2 regions of the Streptomyces sp. NBC_01515 genome follow, and region 2 is predicted to be linked to the other one. Evidence: predicted binding sites of a transcription regulator. Region 2 holds the regulator's gene; the other holds the start of a gene.

Region 1 (14,619 bases), 1.9 Mb from region 2:
GCGCGGGCGCCGGAGCCGGGGCTACGGCCTTCGCCGGCGCCGGAGCCGCGGCTGCGGGCGCCGGCGCGGGGACCGCCGGAGCGGCGGGCGCGGCGGGCGCAGCAGGAGCGGCCGGAGCCGGAGCCTGGGCGGCGGGCGCCGCCGGGGCCGGGGTGGTTCCTACGGCCCCCGCGGCCGCAGTACCCGCCGAAGTCGAGGTCGGGGCGGCAGCCGCGCCCGGCTTGTAGTCGGCGAAGAAGTCCCACCAGGCTCGGTCTACCGAGTTCGGATCCTGGAGGTACTGCTGATAGATCTCGTCGACGAGCCACTCGTTGGGCCCGAACGCCGCCGCGGGATTCTTACCCGCGGCTTGGTCGGACTCGGTCGAGATGGTCGAGTTACTGGGGGACTGTGACGACACGGCGGCAACCGCCCTCTTCCGCTTCACAAGGTGATGGACAGCGGGAATTAAGGCTACGCCCCCATGACCGCCAAGGTCAGGTCGGGCCGGTCCATCGTCGTGTAAGTCACATCGGAAAGTGTGTTTCGAGCGCCGAAATGGCGGGAAACAAGCGTGGTTCCGCTGTGGAAGGGACGCGTCGATGCGGGCCGGACGCGCCGATGGCGCGGGCCTGTGCCTGATCACACGTGTCCGTCAGCGCGGACCGTCGTGGATCTTGGGGCTCCGGTTCGAACTTTACGTCAACTTGGCACGGAAGACAGTCCCGGGAGGGTGACGATGATCCGGCAGCCACGGTCGGATTCGGCCACACCGATCCGGCCGCCGTGCAGATCCACCGCCCAGCGGGCGATCGCCAGCCCGAGGCCCGTACCGCCGTCGCTGCCCGGTCCGTGCGGCGAGCTGACCGCTCCCCGGTTGAACCGCTCGAAGATGTGCGCCCACTGCGCCTTGGGGATGCCGGGCCCCTCGTCCAGGACCTCCAGCTCCAGCGACTCCGGCCGCGCTCCGCGCCGGGCCTTCACCGTCACCCGGCCGTGCGCGGGGCTGTGCTTGACCGCGTTGTCGATCAGGTTGGCGACGACCTGGTGGATGCGCTCCGGGTCGGCGAGCGCGGTCAGCTCCGGCGGGGACACGTCCAGGTGCAGATGGACGTCCGTCCGCGTGTGACTCCCCGAGCCCGACGCGATGCCCGCGCGCGCGGAGGCGACCATGTTGGCCTCCTTGAGCACGCCCGAGAGATACGGCCACACCTCGAACCGGCGCGTCTTCAGCGGTACGACGCCGTTGTCCAGCCGGGAGAGATCGAGCAGCGTCTCGACGAGACGTCCCAAGCGCTCCGTCTGCTTCAACGCCGTCCGCATGGTCTCCGGATCGGCGGCCGAGACGCCGTCGACGACGTTCTCCAGTACGGCGCGCAGGCCCGCGATGGGGGTGCGCAGCTCGTGCGAGACGTTCGCGACGAGTTCCTTGCGCTGGCGCTCCTGCGCCTCCAGCTCGTCGGCCATGACGTTGATCGTCCCGGCCAGGTCGCCCAGTTCGTCACGGCGGTTCTCGCGCACCCGGCGCGTGTAGTCGCCGCGCGAGATCGACCGGGCCACCGTGTTCATCTCGTCCAGCGGCGCGGTGAGCGAATGGGCCACGAACTGCGTTATCAGCAGTGTGGCGATCATCGAGAAGACCGTGATGAAGCGCAGCTCCGTCGCCGTGCGCATGGCGATCATCATCAGCCCGGTGGTGATGAGCACCGCGATGACGACCAGCGCGCCCAGCTTGGTCTTGATCGAGAACGGGCGTACGCCGCCCCAGGGCTCCCCGGGGCTCCTCCGTGACGTCGGCCCGTCGCTCATGGCGTCGGGGTCTCCAGTGCGTAACCGACGCCGTGCACCGTGCGGATCCGCTCGGCGCCGATCTTCCGGCGCAGCGCCTTGATGTGGCTGTCGACGGTCCGGGTGCCGGAGGCGTCCGCCCAGTCCCACACCTCGGCGAGCAGCTGCTCACGCGAGAGCACGGCACGCGGGGTGTTCGCCAGGCACACCAGCAGGTCGAACTCGGTGGGCGTGAGATGCACGTCCTCGCTGCGCACCCGTACCCGGCGCTGCGCGTGGTCGATCTCCAGCTCGCCGAGGCGCAGGATGCCCGAGCGCGGGGTGGACGCGGCCACCACGGCACGCTCCACCCGGCGCAGCAGGACGTGCACGCGCGCCGCCAGCTCCCGCATCGAGAACGGCTTGGTCATGTAGTCGTCGGCGCCGACCCCGAGCCCGACCAGCATGTCGGTCTCGTCGTCGCGCGCGGTGAGCATCAGCACCGGCACCGGGCGGGCGGCCTGCACACGACGGCAGACCTCCAGCCCGTCGAAGCCGGGCAGCATGATGTCGAGGATCAGCAGATCGGGCTGCCAGGCCTCGGCGGTGTCGACGGCCGAAGGCCCGTCGCCCGCGGTCTGCACGAGAAATCCCTCGGCGCGCAGACGGGCCGCGATGGCGTCGACGATCGTCGGATCGTCCTCGACCACGAGCACCCGGCGCTGCGCGCCCGGCGTGGCCGTGGCCGTACCGTTGTGGGAGGTGTGTGTCTGCTCCATCGCCCGCCCCTGAAGTGTGCTTTCCGGAACCAGTGGGGTGATCCCATGACTGCGCTTGACGCTTGAATGATCGGCGCCAGGGAAGCAGAGTACGGGGAGTGACGTCGCCTTTGCTATCCAGGTCGTACGGCGAGATGCACGACGTCGGGAACTCCTCGGGCAACCGGGATCTCTTCGGTACGCACCTGTTGGAACCCGGCATTCCATAAGGTTCGCTCAAATTCCGGAGAGGGCTGCGCCGACCATACGGCGAGTACCCCGCCAGGCCTCAACACCCTTGCGCAGCTTGCCAGTCCGGCCTGCGAGTAGAGGTTGTCGTTGCTGTCGGTGACGGTCCAGCCGGGGCCGTTGTCGATGTCGAGGCAGAGCGCGTCGAAAGTGGCGCAAGTCTCATTGACGAATGCGACTAGGTCCGTTTTCACAATTTCGGTGCGCGGGTCGGCGAGAGCGGCCGCGGAGAGCGCGGACAAGGGCCCCGATCGGTGCCATTCGACGATCGCGGGCTCCCGTTCGACGACGGTGATCCGGCCCCAGCGCGGGTCGGCGGCGGCATGCGCGAGCGAGAACCCGACACCGAGTCCGCCGATCAACACGTCCGGCAGTACGGCGGGTTCGGGGCGCGAGTCGAGGGCATCGCGTGCGGCGTCGACCAGGAGCCGCTCCGACCGCCCGTCCGAGGTGTCCATCAGGAAGCACCCGTTGGCGATGATCTGGAGCAACTCCCCGTGCCGGCGCAGCACCACCTCGCCGTAGGGGCCCTCGCGACGGTCCAGGACGACAGGGGTGTCGTACGCGGAGGTGTTGTCGTACGCGGCGGTGTCGTACGCGGTGGTCATGCGATCCATCCTGGCAGTTTCACCGGATCGTGCGGCCGAATTAACCCAGGGCGAACACGTCCGGGTGCAAGGTACCTGCGGACGCGCAGGAAGGCTTTCAGGTTGCTGTGAATCGGCCCTCGCGTGGCGTCGGTCATAGACAGGGGCAGGTGGGACGGCGAAGGGTGGGGTGTGAACCGGAAGGAGCGCCTCACCGTGGAACGGATCGCGACGGCCGACACCCAGGCCTCCGCCACGCCTCAGGGCGGGCCCCTGGCCGATGAGTCCGGGTCGTTCGCGCCCCTGGATTCCGGGCTGTTGGACGCGATGCCGAGACAGCGGGAAGTGCTGGACGGGGCTGGGGAGTTGAGGTCCGCCACTCCGACCCCGGCGGCGGTGTCCGTCTCGGCGTCCACCCCTGCCGTCCCCGGAGAATCGCGCGTCCTGCTCGCACTCCGCGGCCTCCACCCCTGGCGGCTGCTGCCCACGCCCACCGGGACGCCGTTCACCTTCTGTTACGGGTTGCTGCTCGTCGTGACGTCACTCGTGGCGCAGTACGCCGATCCGACCTTCGTGAACCAACTCCACCAGGCGTCCAGCACCGACGTCACCCACCTCCTCCGCGACCCGTTCCTCGTGCTGGTCGCCAGCGCGCTGTGGATCGTGGGCGGGATGGTGTCGCCGTACGCGTTCCTGTTCCTGCTGGTGCTGACCGCGCTGGAACGCCGGATCGGCGGGGTACGGGCGGCCGGTGTCTTCCTGTTCGGGCACATAGTGGCCACGCTGGCGACCGAAGGCACCGTGGGAATCGCGGTGTTGGTGGGCCACCTCCCCGACAGCTCCCTCCACCGCCTCGACTACGGCATCAGCTTCGGCGTGGCGACGAGCATAGGAGCGCTGGCCGGCCTCCTCCGACCGTGGCTCGGCCTCCCGCTGATCACCCTGTTCGGCTGGTCGCTGGTCACGGACCTGATCGCGTTCACCGACCCCATGACGAACTGGGGCCACCTGATCTCGCTGACGATAGGCGTCGCGACGTGGCCGTTGATACGGCGGTGGGCGCGGGCGGCACGGGTGAATCGAGCGGTAGGGGTGGCTGGGGCGGCCCGGGTTGAGGTCGCGGGGGTCTAACTCCCCGCTTGCGTGACCGCGTTCAGCTTCTTCTCCGGTCCCGGGATGCCAAGTCGGCGCTCTTACTGGTCGGTTGCTCCGGTGACCACACGTACGGCGTGGTCGTCGTGATCGCCCGGAACCCCAGTCGGCGCAGGATCGGTGCGCTGTCCTCCGAGGCGTCCACCTGCAGATACCGCACTCCCCGGGCGACGGCGAGAGCGGCTCGGGTGGCCACGAGGGCGCGGTAGATGCCCTTGCCGCGCCACTCGGCGCGGGTCGAGCCGCCCAGCATGTTGGCGAACTCCGTCCCCGGCCGGAAGGCGAGCCAGGCCGCGGAGACCATCTCGCCCTCCGCCTCGACGGCGTAGACGGCCATCTCGTCCGGAGCGGCGGCGATCCGGCCGAGCAGGTCGGTGGCCAGCCAGTTCAGGTCCATGTCCCAGACGGCCGACTGCAGGGCGCCGATCCGCCGCAGGTCCGCCACGGCGCTGACCCGGCGGATCGTGACCCCGTCCGGCAGCACGGGCTCTCCTACGGCCATCTCCTCGGCCAGCCCGATCAGCACGGTCTCCTGTTCCTCGGGCACGAACCCCGCCGCGCGCAGCCGGTCGGTGAGGTCGGCGGGTACGTCGTGGGAGCGGGTCTTCCACTCCACGCTCTCTCCGCGCGCGGCGAAGAAGTCCCGCTGCCGGACGATCAGTTCGTCCAGTTCCTGTCCCTGTACGCCCAGGTCATGCGGCCCGCTCACGAACCCCCGGAACTGGCCGACGATCCGTAGCAGCGGCCCGTCCTTCTCGTACGTCACTCCGACGGGCGGGATGGGTGGGGTGCCGCGCATCTGGTTGTCGTAGGCGGAGAGGAGGGGCTGGGTCTCGGTTTCCGGTTCTGTCACGGGGTGACGGTACGGGGGGTGGTGGTCTTGATGTGCCTTAGGAGGGCGGTGAGTTGGGGGTGGTCGGTGTGGAGTACGACGGTGGGGGCGTCGCTCTCGCGGAGGGCGAGGGTGTCTTGGTCGGTGGCGAGTTCGACGCAGTTCGTGCCGTCTCCGGACCCCGAGTAGGACGACTTCTGCCAGACGATCTCGGACATGTCCCCTCCTTGTCTTCAGTTGCTCTGCGCGAGGGTTCGGATGAACTCCCTCGACTCCTTCACCGGAAGCGCGGCCTTCGTGATGCACTCCATCAGCACACGGTAGTTCGACAGTTGAGTGTGCGCATCGAGGAATTCCGAGCTGCTCGCGGTGTCGATCTGCACCGTGTCGAGCTGCGGAACAGGTCCTGACGCGTACATCGCGGTCAGCCCCGGCAGCGGAAAGCCCCCGGCGCTGAAGGGGATGACGCGAACGGTGATGTTGCGGCGCTGCGAGGACTCGATGAGGACGTTGAGCTGCGTGCGCATGATGTCTGGAGTGCCGAACCGCAGTCGTAGAGCCGCCTCGTGGATGACGAACGTGCAGGCAGGCGGATCCTCGCGGTCCAGGATGTCGCGGCGCCTCAGGCGGTGCGAGAGCCGGCGCCGCACCTCCGCCGAGGGCCACGCGGGCACCGTCTCGGTGATGACGGCGCGGGCGTAGTCCTCGGTCTGGAGCAGGCCGGGCACATGCATGGCCACGAAGACGCGCAGGCTGGTCGCGTGGAACTCCAACTCGGCGAGGTCAAGTCCGCCGCTCGCGATGTGGCCCCGGTACTCCTCCCACCAACCGCGGTTCCTTTCCCCTGCCATCGCGGCCAGGGCTTCCACGTACGCCGTGTTGGGACAGGAGTAGTGGGCGGCAAGCGTATGCACGCGGTCCGGACTGATCCCGAAGCGCGCCAACTCGGTGTTCGTGATGTGAGAACGGTTCGTTCCCATGAGGTCGGCGGCCTCCTGGATCGACATCCCGGAGTCCTCGCGCATGCGGCGCAGTTCGGTGCCCAGTCGCCGCTGCCGTTCCGTGCTGAAGCTCCGAGTGGCCATGGCTGCCCTCCTGTTGGTCGCGGTGCGGTCCGTTCACCCGATCGAGTTAAGGGGATTCCAGTATCGCCATTGTGGTGGCACTTGTTATCTCCTGGGCTCTACGGTGAGTAGCGAACCGGTTACACCGTACCGGTCAACTTCCTCGCGCCCTGGGAGAGTTGCCATGGATGAACGCCTGCCCGAGCCGCCCGCCGAGTGGGAGTACACGCTGCATGTCCCCCACGATCCGCTCGCTCCCGGCATCGCTCGTGCCGCCGTCGGGCTCGTCCTGGACCGGCACGGACTCCCGGAACTCGTCGACACCGCCGTCCTGCTGACCTCCGAACTGCTCTCGAACTCCTGCCGCTACGCGCCGGGCCCGGCCTCCGTGTGCCTCAAGTGGGCGGACAAGCGGCTCCGCGGCAGCGTGTGGGACACCGGGCCGGTGCTGCCGCGCCCCGCCGACTGTCCCGGGCCGGAGTCCGACGGGGGCCGCGGGCTAGCCCTCGTGGAACTGTGCGCCGACGCCTGGGGGAGCTTCGGGATGGGGCCCGCCCAGGGCAAGGTCGTGTGGTTCGAGCTGCTGCGGGACTCGCTGCGCCCTGTGACGGCGTGACGGTGATCGTGCTCCCGGACGCAAGGGAACCCCTTCGCCAGAAATGTGACACGTGAGCCCCGAGTGTCACATTTCCGCGCCCCACCCTCCCCGAGTGCAGGGAAGACCGTGCTGTGAATCCGCGTTGACCTGGGGCGAGGCGGCCGGGAGATGTCTGATCGCTCACGGCGAACACGAGGTGGGGAACAATCGAAGACGCCCAAGCATTGAGTCGGCATAGCTCAACTTGACTGCCTAAGGGGAGATCATGGCTTCGACGTCCACACCGCTCACCCTGCCCGTGCTGCCGCTCGACGACGAGGTCGTGCTGCCCGGAATGGTGGTTCCGCTGGACCTGAACGACACCGATGTACGCGCCGCCGTGGAGGCCGCACAGGCCGCCGCGCGGTCCGAGCCCGGAAAGCCCAAGGTCCTGCTGGTGCCACGGATCGACGGGACCTACGCGAGCACGGGTGTGCTCGGCACCATCGAGCAGGTCGGCCGGCTGGCCGACGGCGACCCGGGTGCGCTGATCCGCGGCCGTAGCCGCGTGAAGATCGGGGCCGGGACCACCGGGCCCGGTGCCGCGCTCTGGGTCGAGGGCACCGCGCTCGACGAGAGCCTGCCCGAACCCTTGCCCGGCTCCGTTTCCGAGCTGGTGAAGGAATACAAGGCGCTGGCCACCGCCTGGCTGCGCAAGCGCGGGGCCTGGCAGGTCGTCGACCGCGTGCAGGCCATTGATGATGTGTCCACGCTTGCCGACAACTCCGGGTACTCGCCCTTCCTCACCACTGAACAGAAGATCGAGCTGCTGGAGACCGCCGATCCGGTGGCCCGGCTGAAGCTCGCCACCCAGCACCTGCGCGACCACCTCGCCGAGCAGGACGTTGCCGAGACCATCGCCAAGGACGTGCAGGAAGGCGTCGACAAGCAGCAGCGTGAGTTCCTGCTGCGGCGCCAGCTCGAAGCCGTCCGCAAGGAGCTGCGCGAGCTCAACGGTGACTCGGCCGAGGGCGAAGAGTCCGATGACTACCGGGCCCGTGTCGAGGCCGCCGATCTTCCCGAGAAGGTCCGCGAGGCCGCGCTCAAGGAGGTCGAGAAGCTGGAGCGGTCCTCCGACCAGTCGCCCGAGGGGTCGTGGATCCGCACCTGGCTGGACACCGTTCTTGAACTGCCTTGGAACGAAAGGACCCAGGACGAGTACGACATCCAGGGCGCCAAGGCGATCCTCGACGCCGAGCACGCCGGTCTGAACGACGTGAAGGAGCGCATCACCGAGTACCTGGCCGTGCGCAAGCGGCGCGCGGCGCGGGGGCTGGGTGTTGTCGGAGGCAGGCGCGGTGGTGCCGTGCTCGCGCTCGTCGGTCCGCCCGGTGTCGGCAAGACCTCGCTCGGTGAGTCCGTCGCGCACGCGATGGGGCGGAAGTTCGTCCGGGTCGCGCTGGGCGGGGTTCGGGACGAGGCCGAGATCCGCGGTCACCGGCGTACGTACGTCGGCGCGCTGCCCGGTCGTATCGTCCGGGCCATCAAGGAGGCCGGGTCCATGAACCCGGTGGTCCTGCTCGACGAGATCGACAAGGTGGGGTCCGACTACCGGGGCGACCCGGCGGCGGCGCTCCTCGAAGTGCTCGACCCCGCGCAGAACCACACCTTCCGCGACCACTACCTGGAGGTCGAACTCGACCTGAGCGATGTGGTGTTCCTCGCGACGGCCAACGTGCTCGAAGCCATCCCGGAGGCACTGCTCGACCGTATGGAACTGGTACGGCTGGACGGTTACACCGAGGACGAGAAGGTCGTCATCGCCCGTGACCACCTGCTCCCGCGCCAGCTGGAGCGGGCGGGGCTCAAGGACGACGAGGTCGTCATCGACGAGAGCGCGCTGCGCAAGCTCGCCGGTGAGTACACCCGTGAGGCGGGTGTCCGCACCCTGGAGCGGTCCGTCGCCCGGCTGCTGCGCAAGATCGCGGCCCAGCACGAACTGGGCCAGCGCGAGCTGCCGTTCACGGTGACCGACGCCGACCTGCGCGCTCTGATCGGACGGCCGCACCACGTGCCCGAGTCCGCCCAGGACCCGGCCGAGCGCCGCACGGCCGTACCCGGTGTCGCCACCGGCCTCGCGGTCACCGGCGCGGGCGGTGACGTCCTCTACGTCGAGGCGTCGCTGGCCGACCCGGAGACGGGCGCGGCGGGCCTGACCCTGACCGGTCAGCTCGGTGACGTGATGAAGGAGAGCGCGCAGATCGCCCTGTCCTTCCTCCGCTCGCACGGCGCCGAACTGGAGCTGCCGGTGGGCGACCTGAAGGACCGGGGCGTGCACATCCACTTCCCGGCGGGTTCGGTGCCGAAGGACGGCCCGAGCGCGGGTGTCACGATGACGACGGCCCTGGCGTCGCTGCTCAGCGGCCGTCTGGTCCGCACGGACGTGGCGATGACGGGTGAGGTCTCCCTGACCGGTCGGGTCCTCCCGATCGGCGGCGTGAAGCAGAAGCTGCTCGCCGCGCACCAGGCCGGGGTCACCACCGTGATCATCCCGAAGCGCAACGAGCCCGACCTGGACGACGTTCCGGCCGAGGTCCTGGACAAGCTCGACGTCCACGCGGTGACGGACGTCCGCCAGGTCCTGGAGCTGGCGCTGGCGCCGGCCACGAACGGCGCGACGTCGGAGGTTCCGGTGGCGGCGTGACGGACGCGACCGGTAGATGAAGGCCCGGGTCCCCTTTCGCGAGGGGGCCCGGGCCTTTGTCGCACGTCTGTGTCCTGGGAAGGGGGTCCGGACGACGCCGTCGGTCCGGGCCTGCGAAATACTGGCGGAGCTGCGGCGATGACGGTGTTTGGCGGAAACTTTCACGATCGGGAAAGCGGACCAATGGGTGCTGACGTGCACAAGGGCGAGGACAGGAACGGCGGCGGGCTTCCCGCGGACGGCGGCGGCCTCTCCGGAGACGGCGGCGCGCTGCCCGTGGGGCCCGACGGGCTCGCCGTCGACCACGAATACCTGTCCCTGGAGCGCGAGTTGACGTTCCTCTTCCGCCGGGCCCGGGCCAACCAGGGCGAGATGGCCCGCGAGGTCCACCCCGACCTGGAGTCCGCCGCGTACGGCCTGCTGGTCCGGCTGGACGAGTACGGGAGGCAGCGCGCCACGGAGCTGGCCGCCTACATCGGCGTCGGCAAGGCCACGATGTCCCGCCAGCTGCGCGCCCTGGAGGACCTGGGCCTGATCGCCCGCGAGCCCGACCCGGCGGACGGCCGCGCCTGGCTGGTCGACCTCACCGACGAGGGCCGCCGCCGGGTCGCCCACGTCCGCGAGGCCCGGCGGGCGCGCTACGTCAGCCAGCTCTCCCACTGGGACCGCCACGAGGTCGCCGAACTGGCCCGCCTGATCCACCAGTTGAACGGCGTCATGGAGAAGTGACACCGGCGTAGGGGCAGTTCACGGTTCGGCGTGCACGGGAGCCGTGACACCGGCGTAGCGGCCGGTCACAGCTCGACGTACACGACCGTCGCGTCGTCGTGCGTCTTGCTCCGCCGCAGATACGTCCGTTCCTCCGCGTCGGCCCGCTCCAGCGCCCGCACCCGGGTCACCAACTCCGGTGCCCCTTCCTTCCGTACGAGGGCGAAGCAGTCCGCCCAGTCGCCCTGGCCGAACTTCTCCACCCACCGCGTCGCCCCGTCCGTGAGGGCGGTGAGGGCCCGGACGTCGGTGCGGGGGAGTGACCCCGTCACCGCGCGGGCCGCGACCGAGGGATCGGCGGCGGCCGTGAAGAAGCCGCCCTCCTTGTTACGGAGCGTGGTGTCGATCATGGCGTCCGTCGCGAGGGCGCTGCGGGGAAGGCGGGAGAGGCGGTCGTCCAGTACGGCGGTCACCTCGCCGGCCGGGGATTCGGCCAGCAGAGCGGAGTCCGAGAGGACCAGGTATTCGACCTCGTGGGGGGACCAGCGGGCCAGCACCACCGTTGTCTGCGGGGTGCGTGGGTGAGAAAGGTCACAGGTGGTGGCGTGGGCCTCAGCTGTTCGGAGGATCGCCCGGGAGAGAATCTCCGAGAGGGTCAGATCCCGGTAGGAAACGGTCAGTTCGGTCAGCGCGCCGCCCAGGCGCGCGGTGTACCAGGGGACCGAATGCAGACAGCCCGTCTCCCCTCTCGGGGGCGTCACACCGTCCAGGACGATCAGCGAACCGCCCTGTCCCGAGGCCGGAAGGCCGACGCTCGCGAAGTCCTCGTTGGGGCGGTCCGGGTCGCCCGGTTCCGACACAAGTTCCGTACGCATACGGCCAGTCTGCACGACCTCTTCACAGGCTCCGCAAAAGCTTGGCACTCATGGTCGAATGGGCGCAGTCGTGCAGGTCAGGCGCCTGGTTTGGGCTGTAATGGATCACTCCGGAAATGCGTGGCGGCGAATCCTGCCAAAGCCCGCCGCTCACGTCCAACCGGCACACGCCGCGCGGGCCTTGGACCGGCCGCCGGAACTTGCCCGCCAACTCCCGTCCGGGGTTCACTCCTTCGGGTGGCGGGCCGGACGATGCGCGGCCACTGCCTACCGGCACTGGGAGGGTCGCCGTACCGGGATGACGGAGCGTCACCCGGGCCCATGGGTATCACGAGTCAGGAATGCGAGCACCGGTGCAGAAGAAGCGGCCGCGGCGCACAGGCAAGCAGACGGCCCCTCAGGGGGGCGCCACCGGTGCCGCCGTGCCCGACCCCGCGGGCAGCGGGCGCCGTACCCACGTACGCAACCGGCTCATCATCGCCGTGGCTGTCGTGGCCGCCGCCATCGCCGCGGCCGGTGTCCCCTCCCTCATCACCGCCTCGGGCCGACTGAGCGACTCCCAGGACCTGGTGACCCTCGCCGGACAGACCCAGGACGCCCTGTCGCTGGCCCACTCCCTCGCCGACGAGCGGGACGCGGTCACCTCCTACATCGCCGCCGGACGCCCCAAGTCCCAGGCGCCCGACGAGGACCACAGCGCCCGCGTCGACCGCCAGGTCGAGGAACTCCGCGCCGACACCGACATCTCCGCCACGCTCCGCTCGGACCTCGACGACGTCGCCGCCGTACGACGGGCCGCGCTCACCGGCAAGAGCAGCGCGCTGGAGGCGCATGCCGCGTACTCCGGTGCCATCACCGAACTGCACCGGCTCGCCGAGCAGTTGGCGGAGAAGATGCCGCCGCGCGCCGGTTCCGGCGCCTACGCGCTCGCCGAACTCGACGCCGCCGTCCAGCAGGCCGCCGCCACCAGGGGACTGCTCCTCGCCGCCCTGAACGTGCCGTCGACCACCGAGACGGTCACCAGCGCCATCACGGGCCTCCCGGTCACCGAGACCACCTCGACCAAGGCCCAGACGAAGGAACGCGACGCCCTCAGCGCCGCCGCCCAGCAGGCCCGGCTGCGCTCCGACGCCGCCCTCGCCGACTTCCGCGACGGTGCGACGAAGGACGCCGTCGCGGGCTACGACTCCACGGTCACCGGGTCCGAGGTCAACTCCGCCGAGAAGTACCTCAGCTCCCTCACCGCCCAACCCACGCTGTCCGACGACCAGTTGGACACCAGCACGAAGAAGCTCGACGCGGCGCTCTCCGCCCGCGTCGACCTGATGCGCGGCGAGGAGTCCGCGCTCTACGTGGACCGCGGCAAGGACCTCGCCCAGCTCCGCGACGACGACGTCAAGGCGCTGGAACTCCGCGTCGCGATCCTCGGCGCCCTCATGCTGCTCGCCGTAGGCATCGCCACCGCGATGGCCCGCACCCTCACCCGCCCCCTCTCCGTCCTGCGCCGCGGCTCGACGCGGCTGGCCGAGGCGGAGGACCCGGGCGCCGAGGAGCCCATCAAGTTCACCGGCCGCAACGACGAGTTCGCCCAGGTCGTCCGCTCGGTCAACGCCCTGCACGCGCACGCCGCCGCCCTCCACGAGCGCATCGCCACCCTGGAGGCCGACCGCAAGCACCTGGTCGGCCAGCGCCAGAAGATGGCCGACGCCCGCGAGGAACTCCGCGCCGAAGTCACCGGCTCCGCCACCCAGCTGGAGCGCCTGCGCACCAGCATCGGCGGCACCTTCGTCAACCTCGCGCTGCGCACCCTGGGCCTCGTCGAGCGCCAACTCGCCGTCATCGAGGGCCTGGAGGAGCGCGAGCAGGACCCCGAGCGCCTCGCCACCCTCTTCAAACTCGACCACTTCGCCACGGTCATGCGCCGCCACAGCGAGAACCTCCTCGTCCTCGCCGGCACCGAACACGTCCAACAGCACGCGGGACCCGTCCCGTTGGTCGACGTGGTCCGCGCGGCGGTCAGCGAGATCGAGCGCTACGAACGCGTCCGCATCTCGGCGCTCCCCCCGCACGCGCACGTGGCGGGCTTCGCGGCCGACGACCTCAGCCACCTGCTGGCCGAACTGATGGAGAACGCCAGCTCGTTCTCCCCGCCGGACGCCCCCGTCGAGATCTCCGGCTGGCTCCTGGAGAACGGCGAGGTCATGCTCTCCGTCCAGGACGAGGGCATCGGCATGACCGACGACCGCATGGCCCGCCTCAACCTCCGCCTCACCGAGTTCGACCCGGAGTCCCCCTACGACCAGGAGGGCGAGGAGGGCCTGGGCCTCGGCCTGTACGTCGTCGCCCGCCTGGCCCACCGCCACGGCGTCCGCGTCCAGCTCCGCGACCAGAAGCAGGGCGGCATCGCGGCGGTCGTGGTCATCCCGAGCGCACTGCTGGCAGGGGCCCCCACCTCGGCGGTCCCGTCCTCCGCCACCCCGGCCCTCGGCGACACCCACTCCTACTCCCTCCCCGGCGCCACCGCAGAGGCCAACTCCAACGTCCTGCACGGCCGTTCGGACCACATGGACCCGTTGGTCGCCCTGGCGGAACAGGCGGTACGCGAGACCCCGTCGGCAACCCCCGCGGAATCCCCGGCGGAGATGACGATGGAGCTTCTGCTGCCGCTGACGGCGGAGGACCGAGCGGCCCCGTCGAGGGACGAACGGCTGGCCGCCGACGGCGAGTTCGCCCCACAGGGGCCACCCGCACCCGACAACGATGCCCGCACGGGCGGTGCGGGTGGGAACAAATTCACGGCTGACGGCGAAGCCGAAGCCGTAGAACACGAACGAGCCCAGGACGAGGACCCGGTAACGGACAAGGGCCTCCCCAAACGCACCCCCAAGATCACCCAACCCGCCCAAGCCCCGCGCCAGCGGACCGGCACCGTGGACGCCGACGCCCTACGCCGCAGACTGGGCGGCTTCCGCTCAGGAGCCTCCGCCGGCTACCGCGACGTAGAAGCGGAGATCGCCGAACAGACCGGCCAGAACCCGGTCCCGGCCCCGCGCAGCGCGACCGCACGATCCGAAGAACCCACGGGGGGCACCGTCGAGGAGGCAAGCAGTTGACCGCGCCCAGTACCTTCGGACTGAGCAGTGAAGCCCGCAACCTGCACTGGCTGCTGAGCAACCTCGTCGAGGAGGTGCCCGGCATCCAGTCGGTCGCGGTCGTCTCCTCCGACGGCCTGCTGCTCCTCTCCTCCGATCCGGGGAGGAACGCCGAGGCCAAGGAAGCCCTCGAAGCCAAGCGCACCGGCCCGCGAGGCTCCGCCGCGGACCTCGCCACCATCGTCTCCGGCATCGGCAGCCTCACCGTCGGCGCC
Region 2 (14,619 bases):
TCACGGCACGGTTGCTGGCCGCGTTGATCGCGTCCCGGCTCCTGTTGGTCAGCTCGGCGTCCACGTTCCGGTACTCCTCCTCCTACGACCTTCGTGCACGGAATGACACGGTCAACGTGCACAAAGTTGAGTCTATTCCACTCAAGGCAGTGGCGGGGCGGATCGGGGGACTAAGTTCCGGGACCATGACCGCATATCCGGTGGACCCGGGCGATCCCGACCCGTCGTACCTCAGCTTCTGGCGGGAACGGCACCTGTGCACGCTCACGACCCCGCGCGCGGACAGCAGCCCGCACGTCGTCCCTGTCGGAGTGACATACGACCCGGAGGCGCGCCTTGCTCGGGTCATCGCGAACAAGTCGAGCAGGAAGGTGGCGAACGTGCTGGCCGCCGGCCCCGAGGGGGCACGGGTCGCCGTGTGCCAGGTGGACGGGCGGCGCTGGGCGACGCTGGAGGGCCGGGCCTTCGTACGCTCCGAACGCGAGCGGGTCACCGAGGCGGAGCGCCGGTACGCGGAGCGTTACGAGCGGGCGCCGTCGCCGAACCCGTCCCGGGTGGTGATCGAGATCGAGCTGACGCGGGCGATGGGGAAGGCGGTGGGGAAGCCGCCGGGAACGGTGCCGGGGCACGGCTGAAGCGCCGATTTTCAGCCACCTGGGATCGTCCGATACCCGGAGATTTCGCACAAACTGCAGCGGCGTCACCGTGTTCAGGTCACGGTGACGCCGCTGCGGGGGGAAGCACCTGAGCGATCTTGTTACGACGGGGGAATCGCGTCAGGCACTGCGGGGGGTGGCTGAGATGGTCTGGATGTCGGGGGCATCCGGTTCCACCAGCCGGTGGTCTCGTTGGTCAAGATTCACAAAGATCATTCCGTACCGGATGGCACATCGCACTGGCTGCGGCGCCCCCCGGGGCCGCCGCAGACACCGGTACGCCCGTACGTCCTCGTCCTCGTCCCGCGTCACGACGACCGGCTCACCGAACACGGTCACCATGAGCGAGTCACCGCTGTGGGGGATGGCGGTGGCCAGATCGATGAAGTGCCAGCCGGACCGGTAGGCCGTGGCCATTTCTCGGCGGAAGGAGCGGTCGTCGGGTGGGGTGGTCACGTCAACTCCACGCAGTGTCATCTGCGGTCACAGAAGTGTCGCCCGCGGTCACGGTCGCGGTGTCGGCCGCGAGTGACCAAGCGGTGTCCTGTCGCACCTCACTCTTCGCACCAGAGAGGCCACTCAGTGTTCCGAAGGCCACAACGGCGGAGAAGGCGGCGACAAGCACCGAGCGAAGCATTCTCTTACGCATAGTCGGCTTCGTCCTCACTTGAAGGTCCCCTCTTCCCCCGTCGAGTAAGACGATGGCTCATTCGGGCACGTCATGGCCACACGATCGGTGCATCATGTTCCTGCATGTTCAGGACCCTGGGGGGTGGAGATTTGACAATGAATCGGACCAAAGCGACACATCCCCATGCTGTGACGGAGTTGTGTGAGGAAGGAGGTCGTCTTTACGCGAACGCACTCCGCACGGGACGTATCGCACGCGCAGACGTGGAGCCTGCCCCGTGTTTGATGGAGTTCGCCCTGCTCCACCCGGATCCCGACGACGCGAACTGGCTGTGCCCGGTTCCCCCGGCGGTCGCCCTGGCCCAGCGGCTCAATCCGATCGAACGCGAGATAACGGACCGCCGACGGCTGTCCATCGAGATGGCCGACGTCTTCGAGCCGTTTATGGCACTGAGCGCCCAGGTGACGGAGTCCACCCACTCGATCTCCGTACTGGAGGGACTCGACCGCATCAACGCGGCGCTCGACCTGGCGACGGCGCAGTGCCAGAACGAGGTGCTCGCGGTGCAGCCGAGCCACCGCCACCCGGAACGCCGGCTCGTCGAGGCGCTGGAGCGCGACAGGCCGCTGATCGAGCGAGGGGTGCGCATCCGGACCCTCTACCAGCACACGGCCAGATACAGCCCCGAGCGGCTCGCGTGGGTGGACAACTTCACCGACGGCAAGGTGGAGTACCGCACCATCGACGAACTGGTCGAGCGCCTCATCATCTGCGACGAGACCGTCGCCTTCATCCCCATCCGGGACGACCGCCAGGTCGCCCTGGAACTGCGTCATCCCGGTCTCGTGAGCTACCTGATCAAGGTCTTCGAGTTCATGTGGAGCCGCGCGGTCCCGCTGAGCGCCGGCGCCCCCTACGAAACCGCTCCCGACGGCATCACCGACATCCAGCACTCCATCGCCAAGCTCCTCATCGAGGGCCACGTCGACGAGGCCATCGCCCGCCGGCTGGGCATGAACGTGCGGACCTGCCGGGCCCACATCGCCAAGCTCGCCACGGCCCTCGGCAGCGGCAGCCGCGCCCAACTCGGCTTTCTCATAGCCCAGTCGGGGATCCTGAACAAGGACGACCCCGCACCGGGAGGAGACGGCACGCCGTGACGGAGGCGCACACGCACGGAGCGGACGACGTGTGCGGGGCGGGCCTCCGTCACGGCGTGGAAGACCTGTGCCCCGCCGGAACGGACCTGTACGAACGCGCCCTGCGCGAAGGGTCGGTGCGCCGCGCGGACGCCGACGCGGCCCCGTGCCTGGTCGACCACGGCCTGCTGCATCCGGCCGTCGAGGACCCGGGCCGGCTGGAGCCGGTCGCCCCCGCCGTGGCCCTGCACCGGCTGCTGCGCACCTCGGGGGCGCGCATCGCGGACGAACGGCGGCGCGAGGAGCGACTGGCCGAGACCTTCGAGCCGCTCATGCGCATCGACGGCCGCCGTACGGGCCCCGCGGACACCGCGACGATCAGCGTCCTGAACGGCTTCGGCCGGATCAACTCGGCCATCGCGGAGGTCATGTGCACGGCCGCCCGGGAGGTGCTGGCGATCCAGCCGCGCCGGCGGAACCCCGAGTCCCTCGACCTCAGCCTCGACGCCCTGAAACAGGACCAGGCCCTCCTCGACCGCGGCGGCCGTATCCGCACCCTGTACCCGCACGCGCTCCGCCACCAGCCCGCCGTCCTCAGCCGCTACGAGCAGTTGAGGGGCGACGCCGAGGCCCGCACGCTCGACGAGGTCACCGACCGCCTCATCGTCATCGACCGCACGGTCGCCTTCATCCCCGCCAGCGCAGACCGCACCCTCGCCCTCGAAGTCCGGCACCCGGCGCTGATCACGCACTTCGTCACGGTCTTCGACCGCCTCTGGCACCTCGCCACCCCGATGTACCCCGACTCGGTCCAGCAGCCCTCCCTCAACGGCGTCACCCCCCGCCAACGAGCCATAGCCGGCCTGCTCGTCGAGGGCCACACGGACGCCGTCATAGCGGACCGCCTGGGCATGAACATCCGCACCGCCCGCGTCCACATAGCCAAACTCGCCGCCACCCTCGGCAGCGAGAGCCGGGCCCAACTCGGCTACCTCATCGGGCAGTCGGGGATTCTCGATCCGCCGGGGTGAGCTGGGCGGGGACGTCCGGGAGGCGGGACGAGACGCCGTCCAGGCCGGCTTGGGCTATGCGTACGCCCAGTTGGGTACGGCTGGCCGCGCCCAGGGTCTCCGAGAGGCGGGCGATGTGGGCGCGACACGTCCGCACGCTTATGCCGAGCCGTTCCGCGATCACCGCGTCCTGGTGGCCGTCCGCGAGCAGGGCGGCGATGGACTGTTCGCGGTGGGAGATGCCCTCGATACCCGTGTCCGGCAAGGCCGCCGCGACCGGGATCGCGAGGCGCCACAGGCGGTCGAAGACCGTGACGAAGTACTCGATCAACGCCGGGTGGCGCAGTTCCAGGGCCATCGTGTGGTCGGCGTTGGCGGGGATGAAGGCGACCGTGCGGTCGAAGAGGATCAGGCGGTCGACGACCTCGTCGAGGGTCCTCGCCTCCACCGCGTCGCCCATCAACTCCAGGTAGTTCAGGAGTCCTTGGCCGTGGCGGGCCACGTGGGTGTACAGGTCGCGCATCCGTACCCCGCGTGAGCGCAGGGCGACCGCCCGGTGCAGGCCCTCGGTGAGTTCCGGTTCACGGCGGATGCCGCCGGGCTGGACGGTGAGGACCTCGCCGGTGCAGGCCTCGGTCGCGTCGTCCATCGCCGCCTGGATCCGGGAGAGCCCGTCCAGGACGCGGATCGCGGCACCGCCCTCCAGCGACGCCGACGCCGACGCCATCGCGGACGCCTGGATACGGCGGCCGAGACCGGCGTACCACTCGAAGGCGGCGACCGCCGAACCCACCCGCCGGTGGCTCTCGCTGACCTCGTCGTAGACCCCGCGCAGCAGCCGGGTCATGACCTCCTGCGGGGCGGTCGGGACCAGCCAGTCCATGTCGTCGGGGTCCGGGTGGAGGAGGGCCAGCTCCAGCAGGCACGGCACCGGTTCGGCGTCCGTGCGCGGTACGCGGCCCCTCCGTACGGCCCGGGAGTACACGCGGTCCCCGGCGTCGCAGAGTCGGTCAGCACCGTGTGGATGCTCGTCCGTCCCGTGCCCGGCCATCGCCCATCCCACCCCCGGTTCCCGGCTCTTTGCAGCGCAACTATGCGCGGACAGGTCCTGCTCCGCAACACGGCTCCCCCTCGAACAGCCCCCGAAAACCTCCGATATCAACCACTATCTCCCGGCCTCCGTGCCTCACCTTGCAACAAGCTGGGGGGGGTGTCCGGCCAGTAGCATCGAGTCTCTCGCCGTATCCCTTTCCGCGTGAGCTGCCGGAAATCACTCAGAGATCGTCGTGTTACGTATCGCACTTAACGTCCCCTCATGGCGGACATATTTGACGCATACGCATTGGCCGATGCGTGGGACGAGATGTTTGTGCGGCCGGGTGAGGTCAGAACCGCCTACGAGCCGGTACTGGCGGCACTCCAGCCCATCGAGCCGAGTGAACTGCGCTTCCGCGCGGACCAGATGGCCCGCGCGTTCACCGACCGCGGCGTGACCTACGCCTTCGCGGGCGAGGAACGGCCCTGGCCACTGGACCTGGTGCCGAGGATCATCGACGCGCTGGAGTGGGATCTCATCCAGCGCGGGGTGGCGCAACGGGTAAGGGCACTTGAGGCCTACCTCTCCGACGCCTACTCCCACTGCCGTGCCTTCGAGGACGGTGTCGTGCCCTGGCGGCTGCTCCTCAACTCGGCTCACTTCCATCGGGCCGCGCAGGGGGTCGAGCCACCGGGCGGGGTCCGCATCCACGTCGCCGGCATCGACCTCGTGCGCGACGAGGCCGGCGACTTCCGGGTCCTGGAGGACAACGTCCGGGTCCCGAGCGGGGTTTCGTACGTCATCGAGAACCGCAGAGCCATGACGCGGATCTTCCCCTCCCTCTTCGCCGAGCAGCACGTGGTCCCCGTCGACGGGTACGCGGGGCGGTTGCTGGCCGCCCTGCGCGCCGCCGCGCCCGCCGGGACCCAGGACCCCCGGGTCGTGGTCCTCACCCCGGGGCCGGGGAACGCCGCCTACTTCGAACACGCCCTGCTCGCGCGGCTGATGGGCGTGCAGCTGGTGGTGGGGCACGACCTCGTCTGCCGCAACAACCGGGTGTGGATGCGGACCACGCGCGGCGAGGTGCCCGTCCATGTCGTATACCGGCGGCTCGACGACGACTTCCTCGACCCGCTGCACTTCCGCCCCGACTCGGTGATCGGCTGCCCGGGCATCATGAACGCCGCCCAGGCCGGGAACGTCACACTCGCGAACGCGGTAGGGAACGGGATCGCCGACGACAAGCTCCTCTACACCTACGTCCCCGACCTCATCCGCTACTACCTCTCCGAGGAACCGGTTCTCCCCAACGTGGAGTCCTACCGGCCCGACGAGCCGGGCCAGTTGGAGGCGGTCCTCGACCAGATCGACCAGCTGGTCGTGAAGCCGGTGGACGGCGCGGGCGGCATGGGCATCGTCATCGGGCCCAAGGCGGACGCGAAGACCATCGAACGCACTCGCAAAGCCGTGGCCGCCGACCCGCGCGGCTGGATCGCCCAGCGGCCGGTCGCCCTGTCCACCTCCCCCACCCTCGCGGGCGAACGCATGGCCCCGCGCCACATCGACCTGCGCCCGTTCGCCGTGAACGACGGCACCGACGTCTGGGTGCTGCCCGGCGGACTCACCCGCGTCGCCCTCCAGGAGGGCAACCTGATCGTCAACTCCAGCCAGGGCGGCGGCTCCAAGGACACCTGGGTGCTCGCGGAGGGCCCCGCCGAACAGCCCGCGTCACTCTTCCCGGAGGGCGAACTGCCCGAGGTGGCACCCCGCCAGCTCGGCCCCGACGGCAACCCCACGCTCGTAGAGGAAGGGGCGCAGCAGTGAACGACGTGATTCTCTCCCGGATAGCCGAGGCCCTGACGTGGACGGGCCGTTATGTCGAGCGCGCCGACACCACCGGGCGCATCCTCGACGCCTATCTGCACCGCCTGCTGGAGGACCCCTGGCGCGACGAGGACGTGGCGTGCCGGTCGCTGTACGCGATCCTCGGGGTCGACGCGGGCGGTCAACGCGTCGACATGCAGCGGGTGTTGGACCAGCTCGCCTTCGACGCCCGGTCCACCTGCTCCATCGAGGGCGCGCTCGGCGCCGCCCGGCTGAATGCCCGCAGCGCCCGGGAAGCCGTCTCCTCGGAGATGTGGGAGTGCCTCAACTCCACCTGGCACGCCCTGGCCGACCAACGCCTCGCGGCCCGCCGTACGGGCCCCTACGCCTATCTCGAACTCGTGCGCAGACGCGCCGCGTTGTTCTTCGGCCTCGCGGACTCGACGATGAGCCGCGACGACAGCTGGCGTTTCGTCGTCCTGGGCCGCAGCCTTGAGCGGGTGGACATGACCGTACGGCTGCTGTCGGTACGGGTGTTGGACGCGGCGCACGCGCCCGACTGGCCGACGCTGCTGAGCGCGAGCGGCGCCGACGAGGCGTACGCGCGGGTGTACGGCGGCTTCGGGGACACCCCACGCGTGGCCGAATTCCTGCTCCTGGACCGGGACTTCCCCCGCTCGGCGCTGCACGCGCTCACGACGGCCGAGGAGTGCCTCACGGCGCTCGGCCGCCAGCGCCAGGACCCGGCGCGCCGCCCCATCGGCCGGCTCCGCACCCGCCTCGAATACCTGGACTCGCACGCCTTGGAGGAACAACTCCCCGCCCTCCTCAAGGACTTGCAGCACGCCTGCATGGCCTCGGCGGAGGCGGTCGCGGAGTTGTTCTTCCCGTACCAGGGGCCCGTCGAGTGGGCCCAGGAAGGAGCCTGAGATGACCCGGAGGCTTCGCATCCGCCACACCACCCGCGTGTCGTACGCCCAGGCGGCCGTCTCCTCCCACAACGAGGTGCGGATGACCCCGCTCACGCTCCCCGGCCAGACGACACTGGACGCGCGGGTGACCGTGAACCCCACGACCCCCACCTGGTCGTACTGGGACTACTGGGGCACCCAGGTCACCGGCTTCGACCTGATGGACCCGCACGCGGACCTCACGATCACCGCGTCGAGCCTGGTCGAGACGTCCCCGCCGGAACTGCTCGGCCCCTCCCCCAGCTGGCAGGAGGTGACCGAACGGACCACGAACTCACGCCTGTTGGAGTTCATCGGCCCCACGGTCCGTACGACGGTCCCGCCCAAGCTGCTGAAGAAGGCACGCAAGGCGGCGGTCGGCCTCGACCCGCACGAGACGGCGGTCGCGGTCTCGGCACTGGTCGCCGACCGGGTGGCGTACCTCCCGGGCGTCACCGGCGTGAACACGTCCGCCGCCGAGGCCTGGGAACAGGGCGCCGGCGTCTGCCAGGACATCGCCCACGTGACCATCGCGCTGCTGCGGGGCCTCGGCCTGCCCACGCGCTACGTCTCGGGCTATCTCCACCCGGAGCGCGAGGCGGAGCTGCACCGCCCGGTGGCCGGCCAGAGCCACGCCTGGGTCGAGTACTGGGCGGGCGACTGGTGCGGCTACGACCCCACCAACCGCACCCGGCCCGACGAGTCCCACGTGGTGGTGGGCCGGGGGCGCGACTACGACGACGTGACCCCGCACAAGGGGATCTACCGGGGGGTGGCGGGCGGACCGCCGGAGGTGACGGTGGAGTTCACGCGGGTGGCATAGCCCCAGGGTCGTACCGGGGTCGCGCCCTGTCTCAGCCCCGCTTCGGGCCGGTGATCGCCTCACCGGTCACGAAGCCCTTGGCGGGGCCGTCCGGGATCTCGACCTCGGTGCCGTAGGGGACGCGGTGGATGTCCTCCCAGTCGGCCTTGTCGGGGCGGGGCCAGTGAAGAGGGTTACGGCGCCCTGGCCGTCGTAGTCGTCGATGAGGACGTACATGGGGATGCCGGCGCGGGCGTACTCGCGGCGCCTGCGGATGCGGTCACGGTCCTGGTCGCTCTTCCCGGGGGAGGCGCTACGCAGACGGTTGACAACCCGGGCATGCGGAAGGCGGCCGGTGGGCGACACCTCGATGACTCCCTCGATGATCTCGGCGCGGTAGCCCTCGGGGAGTTCTGATAAACCCGCTTCACCCGTCCGACCGAAAGCGGAACGATCCACCACTCCCACCCAGCTCGAACCACACCCCCTTCGCGAACCGCCCCGCCCTCCCGTCGGCGACGCCCCACGTGTCCGCCATCTCCGCGACGAGGGCGAGCCCCCGCCCCCAGCAGGCGATCACTCCGGCGGTGGACTGCGCGACCACGGGCGGGTCCGGACTCTCGTCGAGGACACTGACCCGGAGCCGGGCCGGGCCCAGCCGGAGGCGGATCATCGCGGAACCCTTCGTGTGCAGGTGGACGTTGGTGACGAGTTCCGAGGTGCACAACGCCGCCGGCATGACGAGGGATTCGCGGTCGTGGGTGAAGAGGACGGCGCGTACGAAGTCCCGGCAGACGCGGGGTGCGGTGGCGTCGGCCGGGGCGAACAGGCTGTAGTCGTGGGTGAGTTGGGCGGGGCGGTGGGGTGCGGGTGCTCTGTCGGCTTATGGGCAGGGGGAGTTGAGTGGTTTCGGTACGTGACCACTTCCGCACTCAAGGTAGCGCGTGAGGTATTTCATTAACAACCTAATCGCCGAATCGGTGGACCAACTCCCACCACCAGGGCAGACTTTGGATACCCCGGCAAGGAGAGACGCGTGGGACTACGCACCACCATCAGCGAGCGCCAGCGGCGACTCGGCTTCGAGCTCAAACACCTGCGCGAACAGGCAGGGTTGGCGGGCGGTGAAGCGGCCGGGCGGATCGGCATGGGCCGCGTTCAGCTGAGCCAGATCGAGACGGGCAAGACAACCGTCCTGACCCCACGACTCCGTGAGTTCTGCGACCTCTACGGTTGTACAAATAAGGCACATGTCGAGGCTCTGGTCGCCATGTCCGAGGCAACCGGCAAGGGCTGGTGGAGCTCCTACAAGAAGCGCCGCAGCCTGGATGCGCTCAACACGGCCGAGCTGGAAGCGAGTTGCACGGCCCTTCGAATGCACCAGTCGATGTTGATCCCGGGGCTCTTCCAGACGGCCGACTACGCCCGAGCCATCTTCGCCACCCCGGGTCTGGGCTTCGAACGGAGCGAAGGCGCGCTGGAGTTCCGTATGGAGCGGCAACGCGTTCTCACCCGTGAGGACCCGCCCTCCGTGCATGCCGTGATCCACGAGTCCGCTCTGCACCTACGGTTCGGTGGAGTCAGCGTGGTCCGAGAGCAGTTGCTGCACCTCATCGAACTCGCGCGGCTGCCCAACGTCACCATCCAGATCTATCCGTTCACCGCCCAGGCGCACCCCGCCCTCAGCGGCAACTTCGTCCACGCCATCCCAGGAGTCCCGGAGTTGGGCACCGTACTGCTCGAACTGCCCCTCGGCCTCACGTACTTGGGTGACAGGCAGAGCCTGGGCCGATACGAAGGGCTGTTCCGGTACCTGTCGAAGAACGCCCTCGCCCCCGTCGACGTATCGTTGGCCCCAGAAACACACTCGGTGAAGGACTCGCTGGCACTCATCCAGCATGTGCTCTACACCCTCTAGGGAGGCCCCGATGACTGAACTCGCCTGGCAGAAGTCGACCTTCAGTGGCGGCCCCGAGGGCGAGTGCGTCTACATCGCCGCCACCCCGGACAAAACGATCCGCCTCCGCGAGAGCGACACCCCGGACGTCACCCTCGCCGCCGCCCCCGAGGGCCTCGCCGCCCTGCTGCGGCACCTCAAGTCCCGCGGCTGAGACCCGGCGAGGTACCCGCGGCCGGAGTCGCGTACACGGGCAGCGACGGCGTCCCGGACGCCGTCGAGGCGCCCGGTCGAAGCCGACCTACTTCAACCCGTGCGCCTCGCACGCCGACTTGTAGTCGGCCGTGCAGATGTCGGAGATCTTGTAGATCCCGTCCGCGACCACCGTCGACTTGATGTTGTCCCGGGTCAGCGCGACCACGGACACCAGCTGCGAGGGGATCTTCTTGTTCGTGGGGCTGTCGACCGTGTCACGGGTGAGGGCGTCGAACTCGATGTCCCTGCCCTGGACCTTGGCGACCGCGATCTTCGCGGCGGCCTCGGCGAGGTCGGGGTACGGCTTGTAGACGCTCATGTACTGCTCGCCGGTGACGATCCGCTGCACGGCGGTGAGTTCGGCGTCCTGGCCGGTGACGGGCGGGATCTTCGTCAGGCCCGCGTTCTTCAGGGCCTTGATGATGCCGCCGGCCATCGCGTCGTTCGCGGAGTACACCGCGGCGATGTTGTTCTTGCCGAGCTTGTCGATCGCCTCGGTCATCTCCTGCTGGGCCACGACCGGGTCCCAGGCCTTGGTGTTGTAGCTCTCGGCGATCGTCACCTTGCCCTGCAGCTCGGACAGCGCCCCGCCCTTGAACACCGCGGCGTTGGGGTCGGTCGGCGAGCCGTTGATCATCACGATCTTGTCGGAGGTGTCCACGTTGCTGCCCAGCGCCTCGACCAGGGAGCGGCCCTGCACCTCGCCGACCAGTTCGCCGTCGAAGGAGACGTACGCGTCGATCGGGCCCTCGGCCAGCCGGTCGTAGGCGATGACCGGGATGCCCGCGGTCTTGGCCTTCTTCACCATGGTCCGGATCGCGTGCGAGTCGACGGCGTCGAGCACGATGATGTCGACCTTCTCGTCGATCATCTTCTGCATCTGCTTGTCCTGCGTGGCCGCGACGCCACCGGCGTTCTCGTAGTCGGCCTTGCCCTTGTTCGAGGTGAGTTCCTGGATCTTCGCCTTCATGATCGGGAAGTCGAACTCCGAGTACCGCGTGTTCGTCTTCTCCGGCATCAGCACCCCCACCGTGATGTCGTTGCCCTTCGCCGGAGTCGCGTCCGTGCTGCTCCCCGACGAGTTGAGCACGCCACAGGCGGCCAGGGGGAGGGCCAGCGAGGACGCGGCCACGGATATGGCGATACGACGCATTGGGAGCTCACTTCTGGTGCCGTGCGGACGTGGGTGCAGCATTGCAACCCAGGTGACTGAAAAGCCAACGCGGCCACGACCACCGGCGTCAAGCGGAACTACTTAACGAGATGGCAACGCCACGTTCCGTTTGGTATGTGGAGACGCTGCGGAACCCCATCCAAACGCTCTTTACGGACCCTCCACTCAACGGGAGTTCATGAGAAGGCAAAGATCCGCACAACCAACTCTTTTCCCCACGAGTCGTGATCATCAGCGGCCACCCCCTGCCGTACCGATCCGGCAGAGGACCGAATGAACCCGGCCAGAACCCGGCCAGAACCCGGCCGGACACGCGACGGCCACCGCCGCCGCGACGGCCAGTCGCACCTCGCCCGTCCGGGCGGCCCTGACGCCCTGACGCCCTGACGCCCTGAACATGCGGATGGGGCCCGGAGGTTGATCCTCCGGGCCCCATCCGCGAGTGAGTGGACGTCAGTCCGAGGACTGCTGCCGCTTCGGCCGCCACACCACCAGCGCGCTGGTCTGCTGGACCTCCTGGTACGGGACCAGGTCGCGCCGGTACGACGCGTGCACCGCGGCCTCGCGCTGCTGCATCGTGGCCGCCGCGCCCTCGACCGCCGACTGGAGTTCCGCGACGCGCTGCTGGAGCGCGACCACCTGGTTCTCCAGCTCGATGATGCGCTTGATGCCGGCCAGGTTGATGCCCTCGGTCTGCGACAACTGCTGGACGGTGCGCAGCAGTTCGATGTCGCGGGCCGAGTAACGGCGACCACGCCCAGCCGTGCGGTCCGGGGAGACCAGGCCGAGGCGGTCGTACTGGCGCAGCGTCTGCGGGTGCAGGCCGGAGAGCTGGGCCGCCACCGAGATGACGTAGACCGGGGTCTCCTCGGTCAGCTCGTACGGGTTGCGTCGACGGCCGTCCATCACTCTCATGCTCCCTTCGCGGCCTGGAACAGCTCCGCCCGCGGGTCCTCGCCCGCGGTCGCCTCTCGATACGCCTCCAGTGCGTCACGAGCATTCCCCGTGACGTCCTTCGGGACACTCACCTCGACAGTCACAAGGAGGTCACCCCGGGTGCCGTCCTTGCGGACCGCGCCCTTGCCGCGGGCGCGCATCGTCCGGCCGTTGGGCGTGCCCGGGGGCAGCTTCAGCGTCACCGGCGGGCCGCCCAGGGTGGGCACCCTGACCTCGCCGCCGAGTGCCGCCTCGGCGAACGTCACCGGGACCGTCACCGTGAGGTTGTCTTCCTTGCGGCCGAACACGGGGTGCGCGTCTACGTGCACCATGACGTACAAGTCCCCTGAGGGGCCGCCCCGTTCACCCGGTGCGCCCTTGCCGCGCAGCCGGATGCGCTGGCTGTCCGTGACCCCCGCGGGGATCCGGACCTGCATGGTCCGCGAGGACTTGGCGCGTCCGCTGCCCTTGCACTCGATGCACGGGTGCTCGGCGATCAGGCCGCGGCCCTTGCAGTCCGGGCACGGGTCCGTGAGCGAGAAACCGCCGCCGGAGCCACGCGCGACCTGCCCGGTGCCGACGCAGGTCGGACACACGCGCGGTGTGCCGTTCTTGTCGCCGGTGCCCGAACAGGCCTTGCAGGGCTGCTGCGAGGACATCCGCAGCGGGACCGTGGCCCCTTCGATGGCCTCCGTGAAGCTGAGCGTGACCTCGGACTCGATGTCCTGGCCGCGCCGGGGCTGGGTACGGGTCGTGCCCGTGCCGCCGCGGTTGAACAGGCCGCCGAAGACGTCACCGATCCCGCCGCCGAAGCCGCCGGCTCCCCCGGCGCCACCACCGCCCTGGGCGCCGCCTCCGAAGAGGTCGCCCAGGTCGAAGTTGAAGTTGCCGCCGCCCGCGCCGCCCGGCCCCGGGCGGTAGCCGCCGTTGCCGAAGAGGGAGCGGGCCTCGTCGTACTCCTTGCGCTTCTTGGGGTCACCGAGGATGTCGTGGGCCTCGGAGATCTCCTTGAAGCGCTCCTCGGCCTTGGCGTTGCCCTTGTTGGCGTCCGGGTGGAACTCGCGGGCGAGCTTCCGGTACGCCTTCTTGATCTCGGCCTCGGTGGCGTCCTTGGGGACGCCGAGGACCTTGTAGTAGTCCTTCTCGATGAAGTCCTTGGTGCTCATCCTCGACGTCCCTCCTTCTGTCCGCTCGGTGCGTCAGCTGCGTCAGCCCTCTTCAGGGCCGTTGTCCTTCTCGTCGGCGGCCTCGGACTCGTCCTCCGCCTTGCCGGTCCCCGCGGCGCCGGGCTGCGGCTCGGCCACGGCCACCCGCGCAGGGCGGATGGTGCGCTCGCCGATGCGGTACCCGGGCTGAAGGATCGCCACGCAGGTCGTCTCGGTGACGTCCGGCGCGTACGAGTGCATGAGGGCCTCGTGGATCGTCGGGTCGAAGGGCTCGCCCTCCTTGCCGAACTGCTGCAGCCCCATCTTCGCCGCGGCGGTCTCCAGGGATTCCGCCACCGACTTGAAACCGCCGACCAGTTCGCCGTGTTCCCGCGCGCGGCCGATGTCGTCGAGCGTCGGCATCAGCTCGGTGAGGAGGTTCGCCACGGCGATCTCCTTGACCGCGATGCGGTCCCGCTCGACCCGGCGGCGGTAGTTCTGGAACTCGGCCTGGAGGCGCTGGAGGTCCGCGGTGCGCTCTTCGAGCGCCTTGCGCACCTGGTCCAGCTGGGCCGTCAGACCGGCGATCTGTGCACTTGCGTCCCCTGCCGGGGCCGCCCCCTCCCCACTGCTGGAGGGGGAGGCGGCCTGCGGCTCGGCGTCGTCGGGGGTGGCGCCGGAAGGGACGTCGGGCTTCTCGTCGAAGCCCGGAGTCTCCTCCGTCACGCGGCACCGTCCTTGCGCTCGTCGTCCACGATCTCGGCGTCCACCACGTCGTCGTCCGCCTTGGGCGCCTCGGCACCCGGGGCGTCGCCGCCCGCGGCCTGGGTGGCCTGGGCGTCGGCGTACATGGCCTGGCCGACCTTCTGCGAGACCGCGGCGACCTTCTCGGTGGCGGTGCGGATCTCGGCGGTGTCCTCGCCCTTGAGCGCGGCCTTCAGCTCCTCGACGGCAGCCTCGACCTCGGTCTTGACCTCGCCGGGGACCTTGTCCTCGTTGTCCTTGAGGAACTTCTCCGTCTGGTAGACGAGCTGCTCGCCCTGGTTGCGGGACTCGGCGGCCTCGCGGCGACGGTGGTCCTCGTCCGCGTACTGCTCGGCCTCCTGGCGCATGCGGTCGACCTCGTCCTTCGGCAGCGAGGAGCCGCCGGTGACGGTCATCTTC

What was found. The regulator HspR, encoded in region 2, represses chaperone genes until heat shock. The targets are predictions, from matches to a motif close to TTGAGNNNNNNNNNCTCAA.
Region 1: lon (endopeptidase La) is a predicted target of HspR. The motif match lies at 7,211-7,229, and genes of this name have one in related genera.

Annotation. Positions count from the first base shown of each region.
Region 1 is NZ_CP109416.1:7,520,697-7,535,315, forward strand. It holds gene OG407_RS34200 (multifunctional oxoglutarate decarboxylase/oxoglutarate dehydrogenase thiamine pyrophosphate-binding subunit/dihydrolipoyllysine-residue succinyltransferase subunit) at 1-400, opposite strand, end outside; gene OG407_RS34205 (sensor histidine kinase) at 682-1,788, opposite strand; gene OG407_RS34210 (response regulator transcription factor) at 1,785-2,525, opposite strand; gene OG407_RS34215 (spermidine synthase) at 2,639-3,361, opposite strand; gene OG407_RS34220 (rhomboid-like protein) at 3,533-4,471, shown strand; gene OG407_RS34225 (GNAT family N-acetyltransferase) at 4,494-5,291, opposite strand; gene OG407_RS34230 (DUF397 domain-containing protein) at 5,342-5,542, opposite strand; gene OG407_RS34235 (helix-turn-helix domain-containing protein) at 5,558-6,409, opposite strand; gene OG407_RS34240 (ATP-binding protein) at 6,573-7,004, shown strand; gene lon (endopeptidase La) at 7,252-9,669, shown strand; gene OG407_RS34250 (MarR family winged helix-turn-helix transcriptional regulator) at 9,853-10,398, shown strand; gene OG407_RS34255 (protein phosphatase 2C domain-containing protein) at 10,464-11,252, opposite strand; gene OG407_RS34260 (nitrate- and nitrite sensing domain-containing protein) at 11,594-14,365, shown strand; gene OG407_RS34265 (roadblock/LC7 domain-containing protein) at 14,362-14,619, shown strand, end outside.
Region 2 is NZ_CP109416.1:5,573,736-5,588,354, forward strand. It holds gene clpB (ATP-dependent chaperone ClpB) at 1-64, opposite strand, end outside; gene OG407_RS24830 (pyridoxamine 5'-phosphate oxidase family protein) at 186-635, shown strand; gene OG407_RS24835 ((2Fe-2S)-binding protein) at 777-1,073, opposite strand; gene OG407_RS24840 (helix-turn-helix transcriptional regulator) at 1,443-2,447, shown strand; gene OG407_RS24845 (LuxR C-terminal-related transcriptional regulator) at 2,444-3,457, shown strand; gene OG407_RS24850 (LuxR C-terminal-related transcriptional regulator) at 3,420-4,487, opposite strand; gene OG407_RS24855 (circularly permuted type 2 ATP-grasp protein) at 4,752-6,296, shown strand; gene OG407_RS24860 (alpha-E domain-containing protein) at 6,293-7,225, shown strand; gene OG407_RS24865 (transglutaminase domain-containing protein) at 7,227-8,069, shown strand; gene OG407_RS24870 (ATP-binding protein) at 8,476-8,787, opposite strand; gene OG407_RS24875 (helix-turn-helix domain-containing protein) at 9,085-9,966, shown strand; gene OG407_RS24880 (DUF397 domain-containing protein) at 9,977-10,159, shown strand; gene OG407_RS24885 (sugar ABC transporter substrate-binding protein) at 10,247-11,353, opposite strand; gene OG407_RS24890 (heat shock protein transcriptional repressor HspR) at 11,828-12,280, opposite strand; gene dnaJ (molecular chaperone DnaJ) at 12,286-13,476, opposite strand; gene grpE (nucleotide exchange factor GrpE) at 13,519-14,181, opposite strand; gene dnaK (molecular chaperone DnaK) at 14,178-14,619, opposite strand, start outside.